DNA from 3 places in the Anoxybacillus sp. LAT27 genome. Region 3 is predicted to be linked to each of the others. Evidence: predicted binding sites of a transcription regulator. Region 3 holds the regulator's gene; each other region holds the start of a gene.

Region 1 (3,286 bases), on a different contig from region 3:
GTTCAAATTCCATTTTCCTTTATTTTCCCAACGCGAACCAATCGTTCCATTCGGAATCGCAAAATCGTTTGTTCGTTCATTCCAAAGCGCTGGTTTCCATTCCCCGTTTGTCGTATTTCGACCAATATCAGATGCGTGTAAAAAACGATCAGCAACAAATTGTCCGTTTTCTTTCTTTTTGAGCGTAATTAAAAAAGGAAAATCGGTGTATTGTTTCGCATAATTCGTAAAGTATGGAACTGAACGGTCGACATAAAACTCTTTTAAAATGACGTGCCCCATCGCCATTGCTAAAGCACCGTCTGTTCCTTGTTTCACACTTAACCATTCATCTGCTAGCTTTGTCGATTCAGCAAAATCTGGGCTAATGGAAACGACTTTCGTTCCTTTATAACGCACTTCTGCTAAAAAGTGAGCGTCTGGTGTACGCGTCATTGGAACATTTGATCCCCACGTCATAATGTAACCGGCATTGTACCAGTCGCTACTTTCTGGCACGTCCGTTTGATCTCCCCAAATTTGTGGAGAAGCAGGCGGTAAGTCAGCATACCAATCATAAAAGCTTAAAATCGGTCCACCCATAAGCGACATAAAGCGTGCCCCAGCCGCATGACTTACCATTGACATCGCTGGAATTGGTGAGAAGCCGACATTCCGATCCGGTCCATACTTGATTACTGTGTAAAGTAAGGAAGTGGCAACAAGCTTTAATACTTCGTCCCACTCTGCACGAACAAACCCACCTTTGCCACGTGCTTGTTTATAACGCTTTGCCTTTTCTGGATTTTCAACAATGCTTTTCCAAGCATCAAGCGGATTTGCATGTTGCTGCAACGCTTCGCGCCACATATTTAACAACACGCCACGAACGTATGGGTATTTGACACGAAGCGGACTATAAATATACCATGAAAAGCTTGCCCCACGCGGACAGCCTCGTGGTTCAAAATCAGGCATATCCGGTCCTGTTGTTGGGTAGTCAAGTTTTTGACCTTCCCATGTGACGATGCCGTCTTTCACGTAAATATTCCAACTACATGAACCCGTACAGTTGACACCATGTGTTGAACGGACAACTTTGTCATGTTGCCATCTTCTGCGATATATTTGCTCCCAATCGCGATCTTGATATGTGACTTCACTATGCCCATCCGCTTGCCGTTCAATCGGCTTCACGTAATTCAAGCGCTTGAACAGCGGTGATTTTTTTTTCATATCGCTCACTCCTCTTTGTATGAAATCCTTCTATCTTCACTATAAAACGGGACGTGATAAATAAATGTGAGGTACCTCACATGTTTTTTAATTGTCACAAATATGTCGAAATATTATATAAAAAAAGACTAACCCTTAACGGATTAGCCTTTAATCTCATCTATTCTTTTTGCTAATTGTTCTTTTTCTTCGGCTGATAGTAACTTTTCAGCCATCGGGAAAAGCACTTGCTCTTCTTTCGCAAAGTGATCAGTTAAAATCATATACGCGTTCATTACGTATGAAGCTAATTGTTTCGCTTCTTCTGAACGAATCGTTTCTGTCTTTTGTAAAAATGTTGCAATATTTTGTTTCGCTTCTTGATGTTCGTATTCCATAACTGCAATGGGACCGAACTGTTTGCCGATATAGCGTTCCATCATCGGAAATAATACATCTTCTTCGCGACGAGAGTGAGGATCTAAATGTTGCAAAAATTGCTGTACTTTTTCACGTAAACGAATAAGTGCTTGAACAACATCTTCCTCTTTACCATCGTAAATGCCTTTCGCTGCAACAAAAAGAGCATATTTTTCTTCATTTAATGGACCGTGTTCGTCTTTTAATCGTTGCAATGGCGGACATAATGAAACGGGTTCATGCCCAATGAGACTGCAAGGTGAAAAATCCATCGTCATCCCTCTTTTCTTCATGTGCTTACACATTTATTGTATAGAAGGAAAACGATTTTTCGTGTGATGCACGTCACACCTTTTGTCTAAAAAATGAACGTTTATTGACTATTCAATGTTGCAATATGACGATGGACAACCTTCACAATTAATTTGCTTTTTTAAATAGTCTAAGCTATGAATGATAATTTTTCTTCCCTTGAAAGAAATGATACCTTTACTTTTTAATGTATTTAATTCACGATTTACACTTTCACGCGATGTAGAACTAAAATTCGCTAAATCTTGATGTGTAACAGGAACATCTAATAAAATGCCATCTTTCGTCTGAATACCATAACTATTAGCCATACGAATGAGTGTAGAATATAACGCTCCCTTTTTGCCGTATAAAACGAGATCACGAAATTTCGTATGTTGTTTGCGGAAATGATCGGTCATCATTTTCAAAAACTCAACAGCAAACTCTGAGTTGACAAGCAACTCTTTTTCAATATCTTCATTTTTAATTACAAGTACTTCACTATCCTCGAGAGCACGACCGTTAAATAAATATCTCCCATTATCTGAAAAAATCATCAACTCACCGATGACAGCATTCGGCCCACATAACCGCAAACATAACTCTTTTCCATCACCAGAAAATTTACTAATTTGAAATTTGCCAGATAAGACGACAAAAAAGTTTTCGCCAATTTGTCCTTCTTGAAATAAAAACATCCCTTTTTTCACTTTCATCGTTTTGTACGCTAACTTTTTTAGTTGCTCAAAATTTTTTTTGCTAATAAATTGAGACATCCGTATGCCTCCTTTTTAGGAAAAATATTTTTGGTATAACGAACGAGCAAATGTAACATCTTTTGTACCGTGCACAAGCATGCGACCGTCAGCAAATAAAACGACACGATGCCCTTCCAATTGAGTCATCAATAAATATTCGTTACCATGTACTTGTTGACCGCTTGTTTTCATGTGTTCCATCATTTCAGTTATACGAAATGGATGACCATGACGAATTTGTACTGTATCTCGTCCACATAAGACGGACATCCTCGCTTTTTCTCTGTGCAAAGCTGGATATGTGCGATCTCTCCCGCAAGACGGACAATGTTCGTTTTTTAGTTTATCAACTCGTAAAAACCGATGTTCGTTTTGCCAAACATCAAACATAACGAGCGAACGTCGGATCTTTGCAACATCTCCCACTAATATTTTTAACGCTTCCGTTGTTTGATACGCAGCAACCATTTGTACAACAGAAGAAATAACACCAACGTTATCGCAAGTCAAATGATAAGAAGGCAAATGATTGACGAAACAGCGAAAACATGGCGTTTCTTCGGGAATGATCGTAAAAGAAAGACCATAACTTCCTACACAAGCACCGTATATCCATGGAA
Region 2 (3,286 bases), on a different contig from region 3:
CGATGCCTGGGCTAAATTCTTTTCCTGCAAGTGGGAAGTATGATGTCCATCCTGCATCTGGTGACCCTCCAACAACGAACGAAATGTTAAATAACATCGCCCCGCTAAAAAACAACCAAAAGCTAAGTGCGTTCAATTGTGGAAACGCCACATCGCGCGCACCGATTTGCAACGGAACGACGACGTTCATTAAACCGATCAAAAACGGCATCGCCATAAACAAAATCATAATCACGCCATGTGTTGTGAAAATTTCGTTGTAATGTTGTGCATCTAAAAAGTTCATTTCTGGCCGGGCCGTTTGCGCCTTCATCAACAACCCGTCTATGCCACCACGGAAAAACATCAATACACCAGATAAAATGTACATAATCCCGATCTTTTTATGGTCGACGGTCGTTAACCATTCACGCCATAACCAACCCCATTTTTTAAAGTACGTTAATCCAACAACGATCGCAACGACAGTCAGTACAATCGCAATTTGTGAACCGACAAGAAGCGGGTCTCCCCCAACAAATATTTCATTCCACTTAATGCCCATGATGTTCACCTCCGCTATGGCTTTCAGAAGCTTGTTGCTCATCATCTGTCACATTTGATGTATGTCGATCATTTTCGTCAAAAATTTTCCCTTGGTATCCATGCCCACGATATAATTCTGGATTTGTGTACGTCTTTGAATGCGAATCGGCATGGTTTACCCATTGTAAATGTGTATCAACAAACGTCAATCGTCCTAAATGGGTTGGCAATAACAGCTCTTCATATTTTTCTTTCGTTAATTTCGGTGCCGTTTGTTTTACTTCTTGTACCCATTTGTCAAACTCTTTTGGCGTTTGCGCTAACACTTCAAATTGCATATGCGCATACCCACGTCCATTAAAGTTCGTATTTCTCCCTTCATACGATCCCGGACGATCTGCGACGACGTATAATTCCGTTTCCATTTTGTTCATCGTATATTTTTGTCCAGCTAATGCCGGTACCCAAAACGATTGCATCGTCGATGCGGAAGTCATTTTAAATAGCACAAGGCGACCTGCTGGGATGTTGACGTAGTTGACTGTTTCAATATTTTGTTCCGGGTAGCTAAAAATCCATTTCCAATCCGCTGACGTGACATGAATGACGAGCGGCTTTTGATCTTCGTACCCTTTCGGTGGTTTTTCTAAATCGTATAACGTTCTCATTGTCGGAATCGTTAGCGCAATAACGATCAAAATCGGAATGACCGTCCATACGATTTCAAGTACCGTACTTCCGTGCTCTTCAGGCGGCTCCTCCCCTTGTCGTTCAGGGCGATCCCGATATTTCCATACAATGTAAGCGAACAAGGCAAATACAACGACAACAACGAGAAGCATCCACCAAATCGACCAGTTAATCAACTCCGTAATGCTTCGTGCCGCTGGTCCTTGCGGTTGAAACACAACCATCTCACAGCCTGCAAGAAGCGGAAGCAATCCGACTACCAGTAAGGAAAACAAGCGCTTCATCATTTTTCACCTCAACAAAATTGTGATTCATTGAACAAAGAAACAAATACAAAACGAACGAATTTAAATAACTTTGTAGTATTAACACTATTGAAATGATTTTAACATGTATTGTAAAAATAATTGTGACGAAAAAAGGAAGGAAGAAACTGCATTGAGGGGGAAACAAAAAGCAAAATGATTGACAAAAAGAAAAACACTTTTCTCGACATCAAAAATCATGCGAGAAAAGCGCTATCTTTTATATAATAAATAGAAATACAAGAAGAAATAGGTTGTCCGTTTGAAATTTTGTCACATTTTCGTTAAATTTTTTTCGAAATTTGTTCAAATTTATTTCCAAAAACAAAAAATACCCATGAAAAACACTTTTTCATCTCAACAGCTTCCGCACCCACTTGAGCGCATTTGGAAAGTTTGGGTACCGCAACGGGATATCAAATTTCGTCGTCTGTTTGAGCACGCTTTTGTAATGAGTAAACGCATCAAAGCTTGCTTTTCCATGATATGCACCGATGCCGCTTTGTCCGACGCCACCAAACGGCAAATGGGGGTTAGCGATATGCATGATCGTATCGTTAATGCAACCGCCCCCGAAACGAACTTGTTGCAATACTTGTCGTTGTACATTGCGATCTTCTGAAAACAAGTAAAGCGCAAGCGGTTTTTCGTAATTATTGATCATTTGAATCGCTTCATCCACCGTCTGAAACGTGAGAATAGGTAAGATAGGACCAAAAATTTCTTCTTGCATGATCTCATCATCCCACGTGACATCATCTAATAACGTCGGTTCAATCCAACGTTGCTCGATATCGTATGTTCCACCGTGTACAACTGTGCCGCTGGATAAAAAACGAACGAGCCGTTCTGTATGACGAACAGTAACAATACGACTATACGTATCTTTATGACCGTATAACTGCTCTATATAACGCTTCATTCGCTCAATAAACAACGATTTAACAGACGCATGCACGAACACATAATCCGGGGCAATACACGTTTGTCCCACGTTTAAAAACTTCCCCCATACGATCCGCTTCGCAGCCAAGTCGATATGGGCAGAAGCATCGACAATCGCTGGACTTTTCCCACCAAGTTCAAGTGTAACAGGCGTCAAATGCTTTGCCGCAGCTTCCATAACGATTTTTCCGACCGGCACGCTTCCAGTGAAAAAAATATGATCAAAGCGCAAATTTAATAGTTGCTGGCCAACATCTACTCCTCCCTCTACAACCGCAACATACTCCTCTGGAAACGCTTCTGAAACGATCGTTTTCAATAATGCGGACATCGCTGGCGTATATTCAGACGGCTTCACGATCGCACAATTTCCTGCCGCAATCGCCCCGATAAGTGGGCTAATCGCAAGCTGAAACGGATAGTTCCACGGCGCGATAATTAAACTGACACCGTATGGCTCTGGATATATGTAGCTTTTGGAGCCAAAGTGCGTCAACGGCGTCGGCACGCGCTTTCGCTTCATCCATCGAGCAAGCCGCTTCGTGATAAAATGGATTTCTTCATACACAATCCCGATTTCTGTCGTATATGCTTCAAATGGCGATTTATGCAACTCTTTTTTTAACGTATCTATAATTATCTGTTCATATTTTTGTATTGCTTCTTTTAATCGTATTAATTGCTTTAAGCGAAACTCAAGAGAAAGTGTTTCACCTGTTTGAAAATAATGCTTTTGTTTTTGAAGTAGCTGCTCCATGTTTCTCCCCCTTATCACACCTCGTTTTCAAGTGTTTAAAAACTTAAACATAAAAATTAAAAAA
Region 3 (3,286 bases):
CCTTAATTAGATTTTCGCTCTATTATTAGCACTCATTACAATCGAGTGCTAACACACTTATTATATTAATGAACTTTTTTTAATTTTGCAAGTAGGAAGTTAAAAATTTTTCAATACATATTTCCCTCTTTCATTATGTCTTTCCTTTCGAAATTCATACAAAAAATATGGTAAAATGAAAAAGTATTTATTTTGTAAAAAGGGGTTGACCATGTGAAAAAACAATATTGGTATGTCATCATTACATATATCGCCATGCAGCTATCGAGCTTAGTCGGCGTCCCTTTACTTGCACATAGCGGCTTTGTCAACGCATCAAATAAAGAAATAGCTTTTTCGATCGCTTCTGGTTATTGGGCTGTTATTAGTTTCTCGATTGCTCTTTTTCTCGTTCTTTATTTTATGAAAGAAGATATGAAATACTCATATGATCGCCATCAATCATCGATTGGCATGTCAGTCTTTTGGGCGATTGGGGGGTTTTTGCTCGCTCTTTTCGCCCAAGGTATTGCAGCAAACATCGAAGTACACCTCTTTGGGGTCGAAATGGGGTCCGAGAACACGAGACGGATCGTTGAAATGGTCAAACTTACACCAGCTCTTATGCTCGTCACTTCAATCGTTGGTCCAGTTTTAGAAGAAATCATCTTTCGAAAAATTATTTTCGGAACGCTGTATCAAAAATATAACTTTTTCTTATCAGCCATCATCAGCTCGCTTTTATTTGCGGTTGTTCATTTAGAGTTCGAACATTTGCTTCTTTATGCAACGATGGGATTTGTATTTGCTTTCTTATATGTCAAAACAAAGCGTATTATCGTACCTATTGCAGCACATGTACTGATGAACACCTTTGTCGTTGCAATTCAAACATTATTTGCTGAAGAAATCGAAAGCATTATGCGTGAGGCAGAACGAATGCAATTCGTAATTTGGAGGCTGTTTTCATGAAGTCTGAACCGTTGTTTTATTTTCTCACAGGCATTTTATTTACTTATTTTGCTGTCCATACCGCCGATGATGGTATTTGGGACATCACAACGATGCTATTTATTTTAATTGCTACATTTGATTTCGGCGCAGGAATTCGTTCTTTACGAAAAAAAACCTCCCGCTCGTAAACGGGAGGTTTACTCATTTCCGTAATGTTTTAAAAAGTAAACGAGTGACTGCAATTCGACCGCTAAATCAATATGGTGAACACGAATATGTTCTGGCACATGCAAGCGAGCTGGCGTAAAGTTTAAAATCCCTTTAATGCCTTTTTGAACAAGTCGGTCAGTAATCGGCTGGGCAACTTGAGCAGGAACGGTTAAAATCGCTACCGTAATCCCTCCAAGCTTTTCTTCCAATTCATCTAAATGATAAACCGGAACCCCTCCGACTTTTGTTCCCACTTTATCCGGATCAACATCGAACGCCATTACGATTTTCGTATTGTTATTTTTACTAAAATTGTAGTTCAAAAATGCTGTCCCTAAATTACCGACGCCAAATAACGCTACTTCTGTCGTTTCATCTTGGTCTAACGTTTTGCGGAAAAACGACAGCAAATAATTCACATTATATCCGTATCCTTTTTTTCCAAGCGCACCAAAGTATGAAAAATCACGGCGAATCGTTGCTGAATCGACTTTTACAGCTTCGCTTAACTCCGCTGAAGATACACGTTGCTTGCCTGATGCATGCAAGTTTTTCAAAAAACGATAGTACAACGGTAGTCGCTTTGCGGTCGCCTGCGGAATTTTTGGTTGTTCATTATTCACGAGTCAATCCCCCACATTTCCTTTCACAAATAGTTAGCGCTTTCATTTTTCTCTCCTATACGTCTAAAAAATTCTCCCCACTTCTAAACTATACACTATTTTTTTCATTCTGTCTTTCCTTTGTACCCTTTATTATTATTTTTGTCAAATTTGTTATTCACACACTAGTGTTGCCGAATATCAAGAAAGTACGTTACACTATCAAAAGAAGATTGAGGTGAGAAAGAATGATCATTTTACAAGTAAATCAACTATCCAAATCATATGGAGCGGAACAAGTTTTATCAGACATTAAGCTTGAAATACAAGAAAAAGACCGTATTGCGTTAGTTGGAAGAAATGGCGCGGGAAAATCGACATTATTAAAAATCATTGCCGGACAGTTGTCATACGACACAGGCGAAATCATTAAACCGAAACACGTAACGATCGGTTATTTAGATCAATATACAGGGTTGCAAGCGCATCGTTCCATTTGGGAAGAAATGCTCGATGTGTTTGCCCCGCTACAACAAATGGAAAAACAATTACGCGAACTAGAACAACAAATGAGTTTACATGATGCTGACTATGAGCGCCTACTTGAGCAATATGATCGTTTACAAACAGAATTCAAAGAAAAAGGTGGCTATCAGTATGAAGCAGATATTCGTTCGGTTCTTCATGGTCTCCGCTTCTCACAGTACGATTATACGACAAAAGTATCTACATTAAGCGGCGGACAGCGGACGAGGCTAGCGCTCGGTAAACTGCTCCTTACAAGACCAGATTTGCTCATTTTAGACGAACCGACAAACCATTTAGATATGGAAACGTTGCAATGGCTTGAACAATATTTAAAAAATTACGATGGGGCCATTCTTATCGTCTCCCACGATCGCTATTTTCTTGACCAAATCGTGACACAAGTGTATGAACTATCACGCACAAAAATAAAAAAATATGTCGGAAACTATACAAGCTACTTACAACAACGTGCTGAACAATTCGAACAACAACTAAAATTGTATGAAAAACAACAAGAGGAAATTACAAAATTAAAAGATTTTATTCAACGCAACATCGCTCGTGCATCAACAACGAAGCGAGCACAAAGCCGTAGAAAACAATTAGAAAAAATGAATATCATCGACAAGCCACTCGGTGATGAAAAATCGGCATCGTTTCGTTTCGAAATCGAACGACCAAGCGGAAACGACGTGCTGACAGCTAACAACTTAGCAATCGGTTACGATCACATCATCGCAACAAACCTTTCATTCCGTATCACTCGCGGAGATAGTATTGCGCTAATTGGGCCCAATGGAATTGGAAAATCAACTCTTTTAAAAACGATCATCAAACAACTCCATCAGAAACAAGGAGAAATACGCTACGGAACAAACGTACAAATTGGCTATTATGATCAAGAACAAGCACAATTAACATCAAACAAACGAGTGATCGACGAACTGTGGGACGAAGATCGATTAAGAACAGAGAAAGAAATTCGGACCATTCTCGGCAACTTTTTATTTTCT

The links. The regulator Rex, encoded in region 3, represses fermentation and respiration genes when NADH is low (regulators of the CRP and FNR family bind a similar motif). The targets are predictions, from matches to a motif close to TTGTGAAATATTTCACAA.
Region 1: a site for Rex is predicted at 1,948-1,965, ahead of LD028_RS14425 (hemerythrin domain-containing protein). Genes of this name have one in related genera too.
Region 2: a site for Rex is predicted at 1,520-1,537, ahead of qoxA (cytochrome aa3 quinol oxidase subunit II). Genes of this name have one in related genera too.

The regions. Positions count from the first base shown of each region.
Region 1 covers NZ_JAIWYK010000440.1:81,905-85,190, forward strand. Annotated here, with positions in the region: gene LD028_RS14420 (nitrate reductase subunit alpha) at 1-1,215, opposite strand, end outside; gene LD028_RS14425 (hemerythrin domain-containing protein) at 1,359-1,886, opposite strand; gene LD028_RS14430 (Crp/Fnr family transcriptional regulator) at 1,995-2,684, opposite strand; gene LD028_RS14435 (ThiF family adenylyltransferase) at 2,700-3,286, opposite strand, start outside.
Region 2 covers NZ_JAIWYK010000425.1:21,497-24,782, forward strand. Annotated here, with positions in the region: gene qoxB (cytochrome aa3 quinol oxidase subunit I) at 1-544, opposite strand, end outside; gene qoxA (cytochrome aa3 quinol oxidase subunit II) at 534-1,502, opposite strand; gene LD028_RS12880 (aldehyde dehydrogenase) at 1,873-3,222, opposite strand.
Region 3 covers NZ_JAIWYK010000082.1:4,009-7,294, reverse strand. Annotated here, with positions in the region: gene LD028_RS08460 (CPBP family intramembrane glutamic endopeptidase) at 214-951, shown strand; gene LD028_RS08455 (YdiK family protein) at 948-1,121, shown strand; gene LD028_RS08450 (redox-sensing transcriptional repressor Rex) at 1,131-1,766, opposite strand; gene LD028_RS08445 (ABC-F family ATP-binding cassette domain-containing protein) at 1,994-3,286, shown strand, end outside.